Regions from separate parts of the Arthrobacter sp. ERGS1:01 genome, predicted to be linked through region 2. Evidence: predicted binding sites of a transcription regulator. Region 2 holds the regulator's gene; each other region holds the start of a gene.
What was found. The regulator HrcA, encoded in region 2, represses chaperone genes, less so after heat shock. The targets are predictions, from matches to a motif close to TTNGCACTCGNNNNNNNCGAGTGCNAA.
Positions count from the first base shown of each region.

Region 1: a site for HrcA is predicted at 2,292-2,318, ahead of groL (chaperonin GroEL). Genes of this name have one in related genera too.
Region 3: a site for HrcA is predicted at 1,301-1,327, ahead of groES (co-chaperone GroES). Genes of this name have one in related genera too.
Region 4: a site for HrcA is predicted at 1,822-1,848, ahead of AL755_RS18265 (FmdB family zinc ribbon protein). Genes of this name have one in related genera too.

Region 1 is NZ_CP012479.1:111,479-115,844, reverse strand. It holds gene AL755_RS04530 (ribonuclease HI family protein) at 1-399, opposite strand, end outside; gene groL (chaperonin GroEL) at 503-2,131, opposite strand; gene AL755_RS23915 (TM2 domain-containing protein) at 2,547-3,101, shown strand; gene AL755_RS04515 (LytR C-terminal domain-containing protein) at 3,233-3,853, opposite strand; gene AL755_RS04510 (DUF3263 domain-containing protein) at 3,896-4,177, opposite strand.
Region 2 is NZ_CP012479.1:1,847,655-1,852,020, forward strand. It holds gene AL755_RS12230 (16S rRNA (uracil(1498)-N(3))-methyltransferase) at 1-618, opposite strand, end outside; gene dnaJ (molecular chaperone DnaJ) at 625-1,749, opposite strand; gene hrcA (heat-inducible transcriptional repressor HrcA) at 1,801-2,814, opposite strand; gene AL755_RS12245 (DUF3097 family protein) at 3,062-3,913, shown strand; gene AL755_RS12250 (DUF4870 domain-containing protein) at 3,973-4,365, shown strand.
Region 3 is NZ_CP012479.1:3,186,842-3,191,207, reverse strand. It holds gene AL755_RS18385 (ABC transporter permease) at 1-306, opposite strand, end outside; gene AL755_RS18380 (ABC transporter ATP-binding protein) at 303-1,184, opposite strand; gene groES (co-chaperone GroES) at 1,494-1,790, shown strand; gene groL (chaperonin GroEL) at 1,888-3,495, shown strand; gene AL755_RS18365 (acyltransferase family protein) at 3,712-4,366, shown strand, end outside.
Region 4 is NZ_CP012479.1:3,157,871-3,162,236, forward strand. It holds gene AL755_RS18250 (GNAT family N-acetyltransferase) at 1-84, opposite strand, end outside; gene galU (UTP--glucose-1-phosphate uridylyltransferase GalU) at 90-992, opposite strand; gene AL755_RS18260 (5-formyltetrahydrofolate cyclo-ligase) at 1,077-1,778, shown strand; gene AL755_RS18265 (FmdB family zinc ribbon protein) at 1,889-2,179, shown strand; gene AL755_RS18270 (RcpC/CpaB family pilus assembly protein) at 2,333-3,250, shown strand; gene AL755_RS18275 (DUF4011 domain-containing protein) at 3,517-4,366, opposite strand, start outside.

The DNA of each region.
Region 1 (4,366 bases), 1.7 Mb from region 2:
GCGGTCGTCGGCGGCTTCGTTGAGGTGGTGGCCGGCGTGGCCCTTGACCCATTCAAACTTGTACGTGCGGCCCACAATGGCGTCGTCGATTTGCTTGAGCAGGTCCACGTTGAGGACGGGCTTGCCGTCGGCCTTGCGCCAGCCCTTCCGCTTCCAGCCCGGCATCCATTTGGTGATGCAGTTGATGACGTACTGGCTGTCGCACAGGATGTGCAACGGCTCCGCCGGCACATGGGCCGTGGACTTGAACAGGTCCAGCACGGCCATGAGCTCGCCCATGTTGTTGGTTCCATGCGGCCAGCCGCCGGCCCGCCAACAGGAGTCGTCAACATACCAAGCCCAACCCGCAGGTCCGGGATTACCCAACGCCGAACCATCGGCGGCCGCAACAATTGTCATAACCCAATACTTTCAGACTCCACCGACACTTAAACGCCAAAGGCGCCCCTCCCGCAATGGAAGGAGCGCCTTTAGTTGGTTTCGACCAGGCAGTCGGGGTGGGTCAGAAGCCGCCCATGCCGCCCATGTCGTCGCCGCCGCCACCGGCGGGAGCAGCCTTTTCGGGCTTGTCGGCGACTACAGCTTCGGTGGTCAGGAACAGACCGGCGATGGATGCGGCGTTCTGCAGTGCGGAACGGGTTACCTTTACCGGGTCGTTGACGCCGGCGGCCAGCAGGTCTTCGTAGACGCCGGTTGCGGCGTTCAGACCGTGGCCAACGGGCAGGCTGCGGACCTTGTCGGCAACCACGCCGGGCTCCATGCCCGCGTTGAAGGCAATCTGCTTCAACGGAGCATCGATGGCAACCTTGACGATGTTGGCGCCAGTGGCCTCGTCGCCGGTCAGGTTCAGGCTTTCGAAGGCCTTCACGCCGGCCTGGATCAGGGCAACGCCACCGCCGGGGACGATGCCTTCTTCAACGGCAGCCTTCGCGTTGCGGACTGCGTCCTCGATGCGGTGCTTGCGTTCCTTGAGCTCAACTTCGGTGGCGGCACCGGCCTTGATGACTGCAACGCCGCCGGCCAGCTTGGCCAGGCGCTCCTGCAGCTTCTCGCGGTCGTAGTCGGAATCGGAGTTTTCGATTTCGGCACGGATCTGGGCCACGCGGCCGGCGATGGCGTCGACGTCGCCGGCACCTTCAACGATGGTGGTCTCGTCCTTGGTGACAACAACCTTGCGGGCCTTGCCCAGCAGGTCCAGCGTGGTGCTCTCCAGCTTGAGTCCGACTTCCTCGGAGATGACCTGGCCACCGGTGAGGATGGCGATGTCGGCAAGCTGTGCCTTGCGGCGGTCGCCGAAGCCCGGAGCCTTGACGGCAACGGACTTGAACAGGCCGCGGATCTTGTTCACGATCAACGTGGCCAGTGCTTCGCCTTCAATGTCTTCGGCGATGATCAGCAGCGGCTTGTTGGACGCCATGACCTTCTCGAGGACGGCAACGAGGTCCTTGACGTTGGAGATCTTGGAGTTCACGATCAGGATGTACGGGTCCTCGAGGACCGTTTCCTGACGCTCGGTGTCGGTGACGAAGTAGGCGGAGATGTAACCCTTGTCGAAGCGCATGCCTTCGGTGAGTTCGAGCTCCAGGCCGAAGGTGTTGGACTCCTCGACCGTGATGACGCCTTCCTTGCCAACCTTGTCAAGGGCTTCGGCGATGAGGGCACCGATTTCGGTGTCGCCGGCGGAGATGGAGGCCGTGGCCGCGATCTCTTCCTTTGTCTCGATTTCCTTGGCGGAGATCAGCAGCTGCTCGATGACGGCCGCAACGGCCTTCTCGATGCCGCGCTTGAGGGAGAGCGGGTCGGCTCCGGCTGCGACGTTGCGCAGGCCTTCCTTGACCAGGGCCTGGGCCAGGACGGTCGCCGTCGTCGTACCGTCACCGGCGATGTCGTCGGTCTTCTTGGCAACTTCCTTGACCAGCTCGGCGCCGATCTTCTCGTAAGGATCGTCCAGCTCGATCTCCTTGGCGATGGAAACACCATCGTTGGTGATCGTGGGGGCGCCCCACTTCTTTTCGAGAACGACGTTGCGGCCGCGCGGGCCCAAGGTGACCTTGACGGCGTCGGCGAGGATGTTCAACCCGCGCTCAAGGCCGCGACGGGCCTCTTCATCGAATGCAATGATCTTGGCCATGGAGGCTTCAGTCCTTTCGGGACAGTCATTTGGGACTTTGTTTCCCCGCTGTGGCGCCCGCGACGGACGGATCCGGCATGGACGATCTCTTTACGTCCGTGCAGGAATCCTCACCACTGGAGGAAAATTCTTGGCTCCGACGGCGGCGGCTCGCTAGGAACTAGCAGTCACCACCTCAGAGTGCTAAGTCAATAATTAGCACTCGGCACCCGAGAGTGCAAGCGCGGGGACCCGCATCGGCTGCTGGCGAACGCCCGCGCGCGGTGCACTTGGGAGACATAAACGCCGTGTTGGGCGTTTCGACGCTTCCACTGCCCCACATATCGGACTAGCGTTACTTGAGTAGTATTCCGGCCCGCGCATATGCAGTGAGTGCACCGCTCATTTTGTCAGCAGTACAAGTGAAGGAGTCACCGTGAGTGAGAACCAGAACCCCGAGCAGCCCGCCGATCCCTACGGTCAGCCCGCCCCGTCAGCCCCCGAGGTCCAGCCGGTTCCCGAGGCTCAGGCGGCCCCGGAAGCACCCGCCTACCCGTCCGTTCCCTCCGATGCCCCCGCCGATCCCTACGGCCAGCCGGCTCCGACCGCCGGCTATGGCCAGCCCGCACCGGCCACCTACCAGCCGCCGGCCTACCCCGAGCAGCAGTACCAGGGCCAGCCGCCGGCCTATCAGGGTCAGCCCTACCAAGGCCAGCCGTACCAGGGGCAGCCGTACGCCGTCGCGCCGGGTGTGGAGCAAAAGTCCAAGATCGTCGCCGGCATCCTGGGCATCCTCCTGGGCAGCCTGGGCATCCACAACTTCTACCTTGGCAACACCCGCAACGGCTTGATCCAGTTGCTTGTCTCGGTCATCAGCCTCGGCTTCCTGGCACCGTTCATGGGTATCTGGGGATTGATCGAGGGCATCCTGATCCTTGTCGGCCACGAGAACTACCGCACGGACGCCAAGGGCGTTCCGCTCAAGGACTGACCCGGCCGCGGGCCCACCGCGCACTTCGATGGAGTGACCATATGACTGTGGCGAGCAAACCGGATGGTTTGCTCGCCACAGTCATATGGTCACCGGTTGAAAACTCCCGGCAAAGTTTGGCGGGACCTGGCCTAGAAGGCGCCCGGGCCCAGGACCACGGCCAGCGGCACGCCGAGTTCGGCAGTGTCCACCAGGTTGGCGATGCCAAGCGACGCACCCAGCGCCTGCGCGTTGGCCTTCTGGGCCGTGCCGTCGTAGAAGATGACCGATGCGGCCTGCGGCTGCCCGGACCAGTTCGCAGCCTGCGAAACGGTCCAGCCGTCTGCCGTGACGGTGCCGGTGTACTTCGCGGCCAGGCCGCCAATGCCCGTTGCGTTGAAGATCGCAACGGGGACGGTCTTGTCCACCACGGAGGCCGGGGTGGGTGTGGGCTTGGGCGTCGGAGTCGGCGTCGCCTTCGGCGTGGCCGGCGCGGTGGTGGGGGCCGGCGTCGTCGTCGGGGCAGCCGTCTTGGGCGACGCGGATGCGGTGGCGCTCTGGTGCACCACGGCCTGCTGCGTCACGGGGGTGTTGTGGTTGCCGATCTTGGGCACGATCAAAAAGGCCAGCAGGCCGATGCACAACGCCGCAACCCCAAACACCATCAACGGCACCAGGCTGCGCGGAGGGGTCTCCAAGGAAGCGCGGTGGACGCCGTGGCGGGCCGAGTTTTCCGGGACGCGGTCGAATTCGTCGCGCGGGTAATTAGTCATGGTGCGGTGCTGTCCTTGGGAGTGAGGCAGTGTGAGCGTAGGTCAGTTGCCGAGCCGGCGTGCGGTTCGGGCTTTCTGACGCGACGTACGTAGTCTACGCAACCGTTTGACCAGCATGGGGTCATGGGCCAGTGCGGCTTCCGTGTCGATCAAGGCGTTGAGTACTTGGTAGTAGTGCGTGGCGGACAGGTCGAACATATCCCGAATGGCCTGTTCCTTGGCGCCGGCGTACTTCCACCACTGCCGTTCCAGGGCAAGCATCTGCTCGTCCCGCTCGCTCAGCCCCGCTGCGGGGCCCGGTTCCGGGTCCTGTGCATGCGGCATCGGCTCAGCTGATTGCGCCACAACACACTCCATTCGTTTTCCGCACGGCCATGCCCACCAACGGGCCGGCCCATATCTTCCATGATAGGTGCGAATGACAGCAGTGTCATTCACGGCCCTGTTGAGAATGCCGCCTCCAGGCTGGCCTGTGGAGGGAGCATTGGGGTGCTTCATGGCCGAGAATGGAAG
Region 2 (4,366 bases):
CATGACAACCCGTGCCGGCTCGCCGCCGCCATCCCCCGCGCCTGCGCGCCAGGAGCGGACCACCCCGGGCAATGAGTTGACGGCGTCCTCGTGGAGGATCAGGGCAAGGTCGGCGGATCCGATGAGTTCGAGAAGCCCCGGTGTTCCCACCAGCTCCCCCACCCACGGGACCCGTGAGCGCCGGGCCTGCTTGGCGGCCGTGGCCACCACGTTGCGCCACTTGACCGGGCCCTTGACGGCCTTGTCCATCTTCCAGCGCACGATCGAGCGTTCGGCCTGCCAGGGCACGACGCCGTCGACGCCCAGTTCGGTGGCCGTCTCAATGGCAAGCTCGTCGCGGTCGCCCTTGGCGAGGGCCTGGACCAGGACAAGTTCGAACGGTTCGGCTTCGGCGCCGACGACGGTCTCGACGCGAACATCAAGGACACCGGCACCGGCGGCCGTGACGGTGCACACCAGCCGCAGCCCCGCGCCGTCGCACAGGTCAACCGGCTCCCCCGGAGAAATCCTTTTGACGGTGACGGCGTGGCGGCCCTCGGCGCCGGCGAGGCTGAAGGAATCGCCGGCGGCCAGGGGTGCCAGTTCCGCCGGTTCGGCGTAGAAGACGGGGTTGCTCACGGTGCCTTAGAGGTTGCCGAGCTTGTCGCGCAGCTTGGCGAACATGCCGCCGCTGCTGACCAGCTTGCCTTCGGTGAACGTTTCCCCGCGCAGGGCGGCAAGCTGCTTGAGCAGATCCTCCTGGGCGGCGTCCGGCTTGGTGGGGGTTTCGACGTGGATGTGGACCTTCAGGTCACCACGGCCGTAGCCGCGCAGGTGCGTGACGCCAAGGTTGCGCAGGTTGATGACCTCCCCTGCCTGGGTGCCCGGCTTGATGCTGATGGGCTGTTCGCCGTCGAACGTCTCCAGGGTCAGTTCCGTGCCCAGGGCCGCGGCCGTCATGGGCACGCTCAGGGTGGCGTGCAGGTCGTCGCCCTCGCGCATGAACGCGGGGTCGTTGTTGACCTTCATTTCGACGTACAGGTCGCCGGAGGGGCCGCCGGCCGGGCCGGCCTCGCCCTGGTTGGACAGCTGGATCCGGGTGCCCGTGGCAACGCCGGCCGGGACCTTGATGGTCAGGGTGCGGCGGCTGCGCACGCGGCCCTCGCCCATGCATTCGTTGCAGGGGTCCTCGATGCGGGTGCCGAAGCCCTGGCAGGAGTTGCAGGTAGCCAGGGTCATCACGTTGCCCAGGATCGAGCGCATGGGGCGCTGGATCTGGCCGCTGCCGCGGCAGACGTCGCAGGTGACGGGGTGCGTGCCGGGGCGGCAGCAGCTGCCCTCACAGGTGGTGCACGTGACGGCCGTGTCGATTTCAAGCTTCTTGTTGACGCCGAATACGGCCTCGCTGAGGTCCACGCGAACGGTGATGAGCGCGTCCTGGCCGCGGCGCATGCGCGACGCCGGGCCGTGGCCCTGGCCGCCCCCACCGAAGAAGGTCTCGAAGATGTCCTGGAACGCGAAGCCCTGGCCGTCGAAGTTGCCGGCGCCGCCGCCATTGCCGTTCTCGTTGCCGGTGGTGTCGTAGACCTGGCGTTTTTGCGGATCCGAGAGGACCTCATAGGCGTGCGTGACGGCCTTGAACTTGTCCTGGGCGTCCGGGGCGTCGTTGACGTCCGGGTGGAGCTTGCGGGCCAGCTTGCGGTAGGCCTTTTTGATCTCCTCCGGGGTTGCGTCGCGGGAGACACCCAGTGCGTCGTAGTGGTTGCTCAAAGTCTTGCTCTCTTCTATGGAACGTGTACGAAGTTCGTCTTTGCTGGCCGGCTAGCCGGCCAAAATCCTGGACAGGTAGCGGGCCACGGCCCGAACGCTGGACATGGTGTTGGGGTAGTCCATCCGGGTTGGCCCCACCACGCCAAGTTTTGCGCTTTCCCCGGGGCCGTAGCTGGTGGCCACGACCGATGCCTCCGCCAGGGAGTCATGCGGGTTTTCCCGGCCAATGCTCACGGCCATGCCCAGGGAGTCCTGCGCCATTTGTTCAAGCAGGCGCAACAGCACCACCTGCTCCTCCAGCGCGTCGAGGACGGGGCCGATGCTCAGCGGGAAGTCAACATTGGAACGGGCGAGGTTGGCGGTGCCGGCAAGGACGATCCTGTCCTCGCGGGCGGCCTGCGCCAGCTGACCCAGGCCGTGCGCCAGCTTGTGCGCCACGTCCTTCTCGGTGGCCGGGACCAGTCCCGGAATCTGCTCCAGGGCGCCCGGCAGGGCGGCCACCGTCAGGCCGGAGACGGCGCCGAGGAATACCTGGCGGAGCCGGGCAAGTGCGGGGTCCTCAACCTCGACGCCGGCGTCGATCACGCACTGTTCGACCTTGCCGGAGGCAAGGATCAACACGATCAAGACCTGCCGCGGACCCAATGAGACAAATTCAATGTGCCGGACCGTGGTCTTCGCCGAGCGCGGGTACTGGACCACCGCCACCTGGTTGGTCAGTTGCGCGAGGGTGCGCACCGTGCGGTCAAGGACGTCGTCGAGATCGCTGGAACCGTCCAGCAGCACGGAAATGGCCCGGCGCTCAGCGGCGGAAAGCGGCTTGACGGAGGAAATCTGGTCGACGAAGAGCCTATAGCCCTTGTCGGTGGGGATGCGGCCGGAGCTGGTGTGGGGGGCGGCGATGAGCCCCTCCTCCTCCAGCGCGGCCATGTCGTTACGGATCGTGGCACTGGAAACGCCCAGCCGGTGCCGTTCAACCAGGGCCTTGGATCCGACGGGCTCGCGCGAATGAACGTAGTCCTCCACGATGGCGCGCAGCACTTCCAACTTGCGTGGTTCACTCATGCCTTGCACCTCCTTCGCGAACCTGGCGATTCCAGGGTTGTACGTTCCTGTAGGGCGGCTGGCCCCATGCGGCCAAAACAGCGCCGTTAGCACTCTACCCACTCAAGTGCTAAGTCTAATACCTTCGGGCAAGCACCATTCCCGGCACGGCGCGCCAGCCCGGGCCCCGACCCGCTTGCTAGCATGGGTTTTTCAGCCAGCGGCGTACATGCAGCGCAGTACGAACACAACAAGAGCGAGCAGACAAGTGCACTACAACGATTGGGGTCCGCAGGACCTGGCCGCACCCAAGGCCCGGGTGCTCCGCAAGGTTCCGGCGGCGCGCGGCCTGGTGGTCGAGGACGTCCAGACCGGCTGGGTGGGCGCCGTCGTCAGGATTGAGAAGTCCGGCGGCATGCACATCATGGAACTGGCCGACCGGCGGGACAAGGTGCGGGCGTTTCCGCTGGGCTTTGGCTTCCTGATTGACGGAGAACCCGTCGAAGTGGTGGCCCCTGCTCCCGTCGCCGCGGCCCCGCAGAAGACCCGGACGGCGTCCGGCTCGGTCAAGGTTGAAGGGCTGCGCGCCCAGGTGGCCAAGGCCAGCCGGATCTGGGTGGAGGGAAAGCACGACGCCGAGCTCGTGGAGAAGGTGTGGGGCGACGACCTCCGGGTGGAGGGCATCGTCGTCGAGCCGCTGCGTGGGATCGACGATCTGACCGCCGCCGTGAAGGATTTCGCGCCGGGCCCCAACCGCCGGCTGGGCGTCCTGGTGGACCATTTGGTGCCGAACTCCAAGGAATCGCGCATTGTGGCGGATCTCATGAAGTCCCCGGCCGCCCGTAACAATGTGCTGGTGGTGGGCCACCCCTATGTCGACGTATGGCAGGCCATCAAGCCGGCCACGCTGGGAATCCCGGCCTGGCCCGTCATTCCGCGCACCATGGAGTGGAAAGTGGGCATTTTGCGCGCTTTTGGCTGGCCGCACACCACCGCCGAGGACATTGGCCTGGGCTGGGCCCGGCTGCTGTCGCGGGTGAACAATTACGCCGATCTTGAGCCGTCGCTGCTGGGTCGGGTCGAAGAGGTCATTGATTTCCTCACGGCACCCGTATCCTAGTTAATGCGCAGGCACGACGCCGGCGCGGCAGTATTCGCAGGTTGAGAGGCAAGTTACAAGTGAGCAATCCGGTGCAACAATCCAATAATCCGGCCAAGCCCCCACTAACCCCGGCCGAAGACAAGCAGTGGGCCTTCCTGGCACACTGCGGCGGCATCCTTGGCTGCATACCGTCCGCGCTGATCTACAGGTACATGCGTGACCGCGGCCCGTTTACGGCCCAGGAATCCCGCGAGGCCCTGAATTTCACGCTGCCGCCCACCATCATTGCCGTGGTACTGAACCTGCTGGGCATCGTGGTCTCCGCCTTCGACCCGGGCGCCGGCACCCCGTTCTCCATGCTCGCACTGCTGATCTGGGTGGTTCTGACCGTCTGGTCGGTCATCGCGGCCATCCAGGTCAACAAGGGCAACCCCTATCGTTACGCCCTGAACCTGCGCCGCATCAAGTAAC
Region 3 (4,366 bases), 1.3 Mb from region 2:
CGGTGTGCCGCCGAGCCGTTTGAGCGTGCCGTCGCCCTTCTCGCCGGCGATGTCCACGCCCAGGTTCTGCACGCCACTGAGCAGCATGCCGGCGGCCACCATGCCGGGCACGTAGAAGGCGGCGAAGGAGATCCCGCCGCTGCCGTCGGGCAATGCACCGATGGGTCCGCTGGTGCTGAAGGCCACGGCAAACACGGACAGCATCAGGATCGGGAACAGGAACGTGAAGAACACGGAGTCGCCCTGGCGGAAATACGTGCGCAGTTCATAGCCGATCCGTGAGCCACCCAGTTGCAGCGTCCTCATGCCGGTTCCTCCATGTCTACCGGGATGCCGCCGTGGCTCGCCACCAGGTCAAGATAGATGGCCTCCAGGCTGGGCCGGGTGATTTCCAGCCCGTCCACCTCACCGCCCGCCTCGGCATGGAGCCGGGCGGCCAGCGCCGTGGGCTCCATGGTGCGCTCTGACCGGACGACGCCGTCCTGACGCCACCGCACCAACGGCACCTTTGCCTTCGCCCCGCCAATCTCGCCGATCGGGCCGATGTCCACGAGTTTGCCGCCCACGATCACGCCCGCACGGTCGGCCAGGGCGGCCGCCTCGTCAAGGTAGTGGGTGGTCAGCAGGATTGTGGTGCCCTCGGTCTTGAGGGTCTCCACCAAATCCCAAAACTGGTGCCGCGCCTCGGGGTCGAAGCCCGTGGTTGGTTCATCCAGGAACAGCAGCCTGGGCCGGCCGATGATGCCCAGCGCCACATCCAGGCGCCGCCGCTGCCCGCCGGAAAGCCGGCCGATCCTCGTCTTAGCCTGCCCGGACAGGCCCACGGACTCCAGGACCTCGCCCACCTTGCGCGGTTTGGGGTAGTAACCGGCAAAGTGGTTCAACTGCTCCAGCACGCTCACATTGCCGCTTTCGCCCGTCGATTGGAGCACGATCCCCAGCTGGGCCTTCCAGGCCACCCCTCCGTGCTGCGGGTCGACGCCGAGCACCAGGGCGTCGCCGCCGCTGCGGTCCCGGTAGCCCTCGAGGATCTCGATCGTGGTGCTTTTCCCGGCGCCGTTGGGGCCCAGCAGGGCGAAGGTCTCGCCGTCCGCGATGTCAAAGCTGACGCCGTCCACGGCGGCGGCGCGGCCGTATGTCTTCCTCAAGTCGCGCACCTGCACGGGCGCAGCGGTGGTCGTCATGGTTTCATCGTTGCACCGCCGCAGCTGCCCGTCCACAAACTCTCCGGCGGGTTGCCGCCCGGCGGTGCGCCGAGAGCGTAACCGGGCCGGCCGGCGTCGAACTTTTACGGTTTTCGCTGGCACTCGCCTTGACCGAGTGCTAACCAAGTCAATAGAGTCAGGGTTAGCACTCTCACCCCGAGGGTGCTAACTTGCAGAACTTTTGGCCATGGGATCATCACCGGCACCGCGACGACGGTTGGGATCCACTGTCATGGCCCTTTCGTTCGCAGTCGTCCATAGAATTGCCCATGTGAAGGAGAGGTCCGAGTGTCGGTCTCTATTAAGCCTCTTGAGGATCGTATTGTTGTTCGCCAGCTCGAAGCAGAGCTGACCACCGCCTCCGGCCTGGTCATCCCGGACACCGCCAAGGAAAAGCCCCAGGAGGGCGAAGTTGTGGCAGTGGGCCCCGGCCGCGTTGACGACAACGGCAACCGCGTCCCGATCGATGTTGCCGTCGGCGACGTCGTCATCTACTCCAAGTACGGTGGAACCGAAGTAAAGACCGGCGGCGAAGAGCTGCTGGTTCTCTCGGCCCGCGACGTGCTGGCCATCGTCGTAAAGTAACCACGTTTGTAAAGCCCCGCGCCCGGCAATCATGCTGATCGAGCCAGTCGAGATCACGGATTAGGGTGCGGGGTCTTTGCGTGAAAGGACAAAACGCATGGCTAAGCAGCTTGCATTCAATGACAGCGCACGGAAGGCCCTTGAGGCCGGTATCGACAAGCTCGCCGACACCGTCAAGGTGACCCTCGGCCCGCGCGGTCGCAACGTTGTGCTGGACAAGAAGTGGGGCGCTCCCACCATCACCAACGACGGCGTCACGATCGCCCGCGAGGTGGAGCTGGAAGACCCGTATGAAAACCTTGGCGCACAGCTGGCCAAGGAAGTTGCCACGAAGACCAACGATGTTGCCGGCGACGGCACTACCACGGCCACCGTCCTGGCACAGGCACTCGTCAAGGAAGGCCTGCGCAACGTAGCCGCAGGCGCCGCTCCCGGCGAGCTCAAGCGCGGCATCCAGGTTTCCGTTGAAGCCATTGCCGCCCGCCTGCTGGAGAACGCCCGCCCGGTCGAGGGTGGACAGGTGGCAGAGGTTGCCGCGATCTCCGCGCAGAGCCAGGAAATCGGCGACCTGCTCGCCGAGGCCTTCGACAAGGTTGGCAAGGATGGTGTCATCACCATCGAGGAGTCCTCCACGACGTCCACCGAACTGGTCCTCACCGAGGGCATGCAGTTCGACAAGGGCTACCTGTCCCCGCACTTCGTCACCGACGCTGAGCGCCAGGAAGCCGTCATGGAAGATGCGCTCATCCTCATCAACCAGGGCAAGATCTCCTCGCTGCAGGAATTCCTGCCGCTGCTGGAAAAGGCGCTGGCCGCCAACAAGCCGCTGTTCATCATCGCCGAGGACGTCGACGGCGAGGCCCTGTCCACGCTGATCGTCAACCGCCTGCGCGGCACGCTGAACGTAGTTGCCGTCAAGGCTCCGGGCTTCGGCGACCGCCGCAAGGCCATGCTGCAGGACATCGCGATCCTGACCGGCGCACAGGTTGTCTCCCCGGAGATCGGCCTGTCCCTGGACCAGGTTGGCCTCGAGGTGCTGGGTACGGCTCGCCGTATCACCGTCACCAAGGACAACACCACCATCGTTGACGGTGCCGGCACGTCCGAGGACGTAGCGGATCGCGTAGCCCAGCTGCACGCCGAGCTCAAGCGCACCGACTCCGAATGGGACAAGGAAAAGCTGCAGGAACGCCTGGCCAAGCTGGCCGGCGGCATCGGCGTGATCAAGGTTGGCGCAGCCACCGAGGTCGAGTTGAAGGAAAAGAAGCACCGCATTGAGGACGCCGTGTCCGCAACGCGTGCCGCTTTGGAAGAAGGCATTGTTGCCGGTGGCGGTTCCGCCCTGGTGCAGGCCGCCAAGGCCCTCGACGAAGACCCCACCGTGGCAGCCCTGACCGGCGACGCCGCAACCGCCGTCGAGCTGGTCCGCAAGGCTGTTGCCCAGCCGCTGCGCTGGATCGCCCAGAACGCCGGCCACGACGGCTACGTCGTGGTGCACAAGGTTGGCGAACTCACCGACGGTTTCGGCTTCAACGCCGCCTCCGGCGAGTACGAGAACCTGATCCAGGCCGGCGTCATCGACCCGGTCAAGGTCACCCGTTCGGCCCTGCGCAACGCAGCGTCCATCGCAGCACTGGTGCTCACCACCGAGGTGCTCGTGACGGACAAGCCCGCCGAGGACGACGAAGCAGGACACCAGCACTGACGCACACCCCCGTCGTGAAATGAGACGGCGTTTGCGGTTAAAGCCACCGGTCTACCACCGGCTTTAACCGCAAACGCCGTCTTTTTTGCGTCATGGTGGCCGTGTCGAGTGGTGGCATTGTTCACTTAAATTTTGGGTTTTGCACCTAGCAGGTACCGTGTTAATGGACTTCTGACCGTTGGGGAACGGTGCAAACAATTTATGAGGGTGTATTGAATGTCGCTTGAAACACTGGCCACACCAAGGGTGCCGGGCCGGCGATCCGCCGCGTCCCAGCCTGCCGGCACGGCCGGGAAATCACGCAAATTCCTGCCCGAGGTGCAAGGCCTGCGCGCCTTGGCGGTGTTGATGGTGGTTGCCTACCACGTCTGGTTTGGCAGGATTTCCGGCGGCGTGGACATCTTCCTGCTGATCTCCGCCTTCCTTTTGACGGGGCAGTTCACCCGCCGGCTTGAAAGCGGAAAGTCCCTTGAACTTTTCAAGTACTGGGCCCACCTGTTCAAGCGTCTGCTGCCACTGATCACGGTGACGCTGCTGGCAACTCTGGCGGCCACCTTCCTGTTCCTGCCCCAAACCAGCTGGAACAGCATCTTCGGCCAAACCTGGGCGTCGTTGTTCTACTACCAAAACTGGTTCCTGGCCGCCGAGTCCGTGGACTACTACGTCCAGGACCACAGCCTCGCCAGCCCGCTGCAGCACTTCTGGTCGCTGTCCATCCAGGGGCAGATCTTCATCCTGTGGCCGTTGATCTTTGCGGCTGCCGCGCTCATTGCCCGCCGCGGCAAGCTGTTGGTGCGGCCGCTGCTGATGTACATGTTCGGAACCGTCTTCGTTGTGTCCCTGGTCTTCTCCATCATCACCACCCACACCA
Region 4 (4,366 bases), 1.3 Mb from region 2:
TTCAGCCCTGTCGCGAAGCTTGATGGGGCGCAGGATCAAGTCACCGGATTCCAGAGTCACCGGCCAAATGGCCTGGCCCCACATGGGCCCTACTTCTGCAGGTCTGCGGTGAACTCGCCCAGCCATTCACGCAGGTCCGCGCCCAGATCTTCGCTCTCGCAGGCCAGGGTCACCACCGCCTTCAGGTAGCTGAGCTTGTCACCGGTGTCGTAGCGGCGGCCGCGGAACACGACGCCGTACACGCCCCCGCCGTCACCTTCACGGGTGGCGAGGGTCTGCAGGGCGTCGGTCAGCTGGATTTCGTCGCCGCGTCCCGGAGGGGTGTTCTCCAGTACTTCAAAAACGGCCGGGTGCAGCACGTAGCGGCCGATCACGGCCAGGTTGGACGGAGCGTCCTCCACAGCCGGCTTTTCCACCAGCTGGTTGACGCGTACGTAGTCTTCGCCTTCGATGACCGTCATGTCGGCGCAGCCGTAGGCGGAAATCTTGTCCATGGGCACCTCGATCAGCGCCACCACGGAGCCGCCGGTGCGGGCCTGGACGTCGATCATGGTGGTCAGCAGCTCATCGCGCTCGTCGATGAGGTCATCGCCGAGCAACACGGCGAAGGGCTCGTCGCCCACGTGGGTCTTGGCGCGCAGCACCGCGTGGCCCAGGCCCTTGGGATCGCCCTGGCGCACATAGTGGATCTCACCCAGGTCGGTCGCGTGCTGGACGGCGGCGAGACGCTCGGCGTCGCCCTTGGCCTCGAGCAGCTGCTCGGTGACGGGCACGCGGTCAAAGTGGTCTTCCAGGGCGCGCTTGTTGCGCCCGGTGATCATCAAAACGTCCGTCAATCCGGCGCTGACGGCTTCCTGCACCACATATTGGATGGCAGGCTTGTCAACAACGGGAAGCATTTCCTTGGGCATGGCCTTGGTGGCCGGCAGGAAACGGGTCCCCAAACCGGCCGCAGGAATAACGGCTTTACGGACACGTGGTACAGAAGTCATGCTCCTAGGCTAACCGACTCGCACACATATCCCGGGGATGCGCTTGCTAGGTTTGGCGTAACACAGCCCAGCGAACAGGTCCCCATGAACCCCTCCAGCAAGATTGAATGGCGCGCCGTGCTGCGCGCCGCCCGCATCTCCATGGACGACGCCGGCCGCTCCCGTGCCGCCGCCGGCCTCGCCGCCGCGGGGCTCGCCTGGGCCGGATCCGTGAGCAATGGCACATCCCAGGGCGCCGTGTGCGCCTACATTTCCACCGGCCACGAGCCACCCACGGAACTGCTGCTGGCTGCCCTGGTGCGGGCCGGGCACCCGATTTTTGTGCCCGTCTGCGAACCGGATCACCAGCTGAGTTGGACCCCATGGACCCCCGGCGTCGAGATGGTTCGCAGCGTCCTGGCCCCCGTCATGGAACCCGTGGGACCCCGACTTCCCTTTTCCTCGTTGGGACAGGTAGCCGGGATCCTGCTGCCCGCACTGGCCGCCGACACGACCGGCGTGCGCCTGGGGCAGGGCGGCGGGTACTACGACCGGTTCCTGGCTTCGTTGGGGAACGCGGTGCGAGGCTCTGTCACGGCTGGCACAGCGGCCAGCACAGCGGCAGGCGACTTCGGCGCAGCAGACGGATTCGGCGCAGTGCCGACGGCCGCCGTCGTGCATGACAGCGAAGTGTTTGCGCCGGGGCTCCTCCCCCACGACACCCTGGACAAGCCCGTGGACTACGTCGTGACACCGTCGGGCTACCGACCTGTCACGTCCGCGCGATCCGGTGCAGGGGTGGGTTGAAATAACGGGGCCCAACGGGGCGTTATAGAGGTCGATGATAGAATTGGCACTCAGGACCCTGGACTGCTAGGCAGTCGCGGTCCTGACGCACGTATCCAGGAGGAAATTCAGTGCCCACTTACGCCTATGCTTGCAAAGACTGCGGCCATGCATTCGACATCCAGCAGTCGTTCAGTGACGACTCCCTGTCTGTCTGCCCCGAATGCCGCGGCGCCCTGCGCAAGAAGTTCAACTCCGTGGGCGTTGTATTCAAAGGCTCCGGCTTCTACCGCACGGATTCCCGCTCCGGTTCCAGCACCGTGCCGGCTGCCAGCGGCTCCGCACCTACCGCCAAGGAATCAGCCCCGGCTGCACCCGCTGCGAGCAGTGCCGCCAAGGCGCCCGCGAGCGTCGGAAGCTAGCTCTTCGCGTTCTTCTTTACTGACTTGAACTTTATTGGACTGAGCCCACGTTTGGATGATTCATCCCTGCACAGGCGAGGCTGCCGCGCTGCCGGCGCACATTCCCGGAGCTGACTCTGCCCCTATGCCGGGCTGCGGCCTAGCGTAAGTTTCATGAGGTCAGCCAACAGCCCGGAAGCACCGTCACGATACGCCCCACCCCGCTGGGGCGGCTCCCCCTTTGCCGGGCGCACTCCCCCGGCCACGCCACGCGAGAAATTCGTTCGCTGGCTGCGCCGGCGCCGACGGTTGGTGGCCGCGCTCCTGCTCTGTGCCGCCACTGCCATAGCCGTGCAGCAACTCACGCCGGCCCGCCCCGTCACGACCAACGTCCTGGTGGCAGCCCATGACCTCCCCGCCGGACACACCCTTGTTCCGACCGACCTCATGCCCGCGGCCGTCAGCCCGGCCATGGTTCCCGACGGCACGCTCACGCCACCGGGCAATGTGGGCGCCAATGTGGGCGACGCGGCCAGCCGCGCATCGCCCCCTAACGACGGCGACACGGCAGACACCGGCGACACCGGCGACACCGGCAGCACAGGCCGTACGGGCGGCACCGCGGACACCGCCGGTGCGGCAGCCGGCCATGCTGGAGCCGCAGGAACTTCGACTCAGACCGTCCCGGCTGGGTCCTGGGTAGGCCGGCAGGTTTCCGGGCCTGTGCGCCGGGGTGAGGTGATGACGGATGCCGCGCTACTTGGCGACGAGCTGCTGATCGGTGCCCCGCCCGGAAGCCAGGCCGTGCCGTTGAGGCTTGCCGACCCCAGCACCGTTCGTCTGCTGCGGCAGGGCCAATTGGTCAACGTGGTGCTGAGCTCCAGCGCGGGCCTGGACGGGCCTACAAGCAATGATGTCCTGGCCAGGTCCGTTCCCGTGCTGTGGACCCCCAACCTTGCTGCGTCGACCGGAGGGCTGCTGCCCAGCCAGGAGACCGATGGCCTGGTGGTGGTTGCGGCCACCGCCGAGCAGGCTTCACTGCTGGCCGGGGCGTCGGCCCGCGGCAAGGTGTTCCTGGTGCTCGTCAACTGACTGGTCCTGGGCCGCGGCCCCCAGTGGGAACCGGCCACGGCCCGCCTGCGGTCGCGATTCCAGTGGTGCTCCACGACGTCACGGTCTGCGGTATCCGGGGCGTCGGAGGTGCTTCTCGGCCTTGTAGCCTGTGGCACCTCAGGCACCTCAGGCACCTTCGGCGCCTTACCGACCCGCGCCCAGGTGTGCATGCGGAAAAGTAGCCCAACAAAAGAACCGTGCCGCCGGGAGGCCCGGCGGCACGGTTCAAAGGGTAAGACTGGGTGTCAGCCCCAGTGCGGGGGCTTGTTTTCCCGCAACCACGCATCGTGGCCCCGGTCGCCGGGTTCGTCGCCCCAGGTATGTGCGGCGTCGTGCGGGGCCACCTTGGGCAGCACGTCCGACTCCGTTCCCGCGGGCTTGGCCGTAGCCGAATCGGCTGTGGCGTCGTCCGTCACAGGCGCGGCGGATTCATCCTTGTTGTTCTCGCCATTGTTGTTTTCACCAGGCTCACTCACCGGGGTCACACCTTCTTCACGTGCTGTTGTTTCGGTTGTTTCACTTGTCCGCGGGTTCCCGGCAGCGGGTTCGTCGAACTCCGCATCCAGCGCGTCGTCCCGGCCAAGGCCCAGCTGGTCGGCGACGGACTTGGCTGCCGTCGACCTGGCAACTGCCTCCGCGGCAGTCGCAACGGCGCCGCCCTCGGCAGGCTCCCCTGCAAGCTGAGCAACGGCAGCTTCGGGGGTTGCCGCAGCGGAGGTTCCGGCGGCAGAGCTTGCAACCTCCAGAGTGGCAACTGCTGGCTCAGCCGAGTCGAGGAGCGGTGTCCTGCGGCGGGACCGCGGGGAGTCGATGACGGCCGTCATCGAGGTGTCCAGCGCGGTGCCCACCAGGGAAGAGAGATCCGAGTCGACCACGGAGGCCAATCCCAGGTACCGGCCAATTTGGTCGGCGCAGTTGGAGGGATCGGTGAAGACTTCGATGGTCCACAGCGGGACGTAACGCCAGCCGAGGCGTTCGAGCATTTGCGGACGCAGGCGGCTGCGTTCACGAACGCTCATGTTCTGGTATTTCGCGGTTCCGTCGGATTCCACTGCCACGGGCACGGGGATCTCGTGGTCGTCTCGGCCCAGAAGC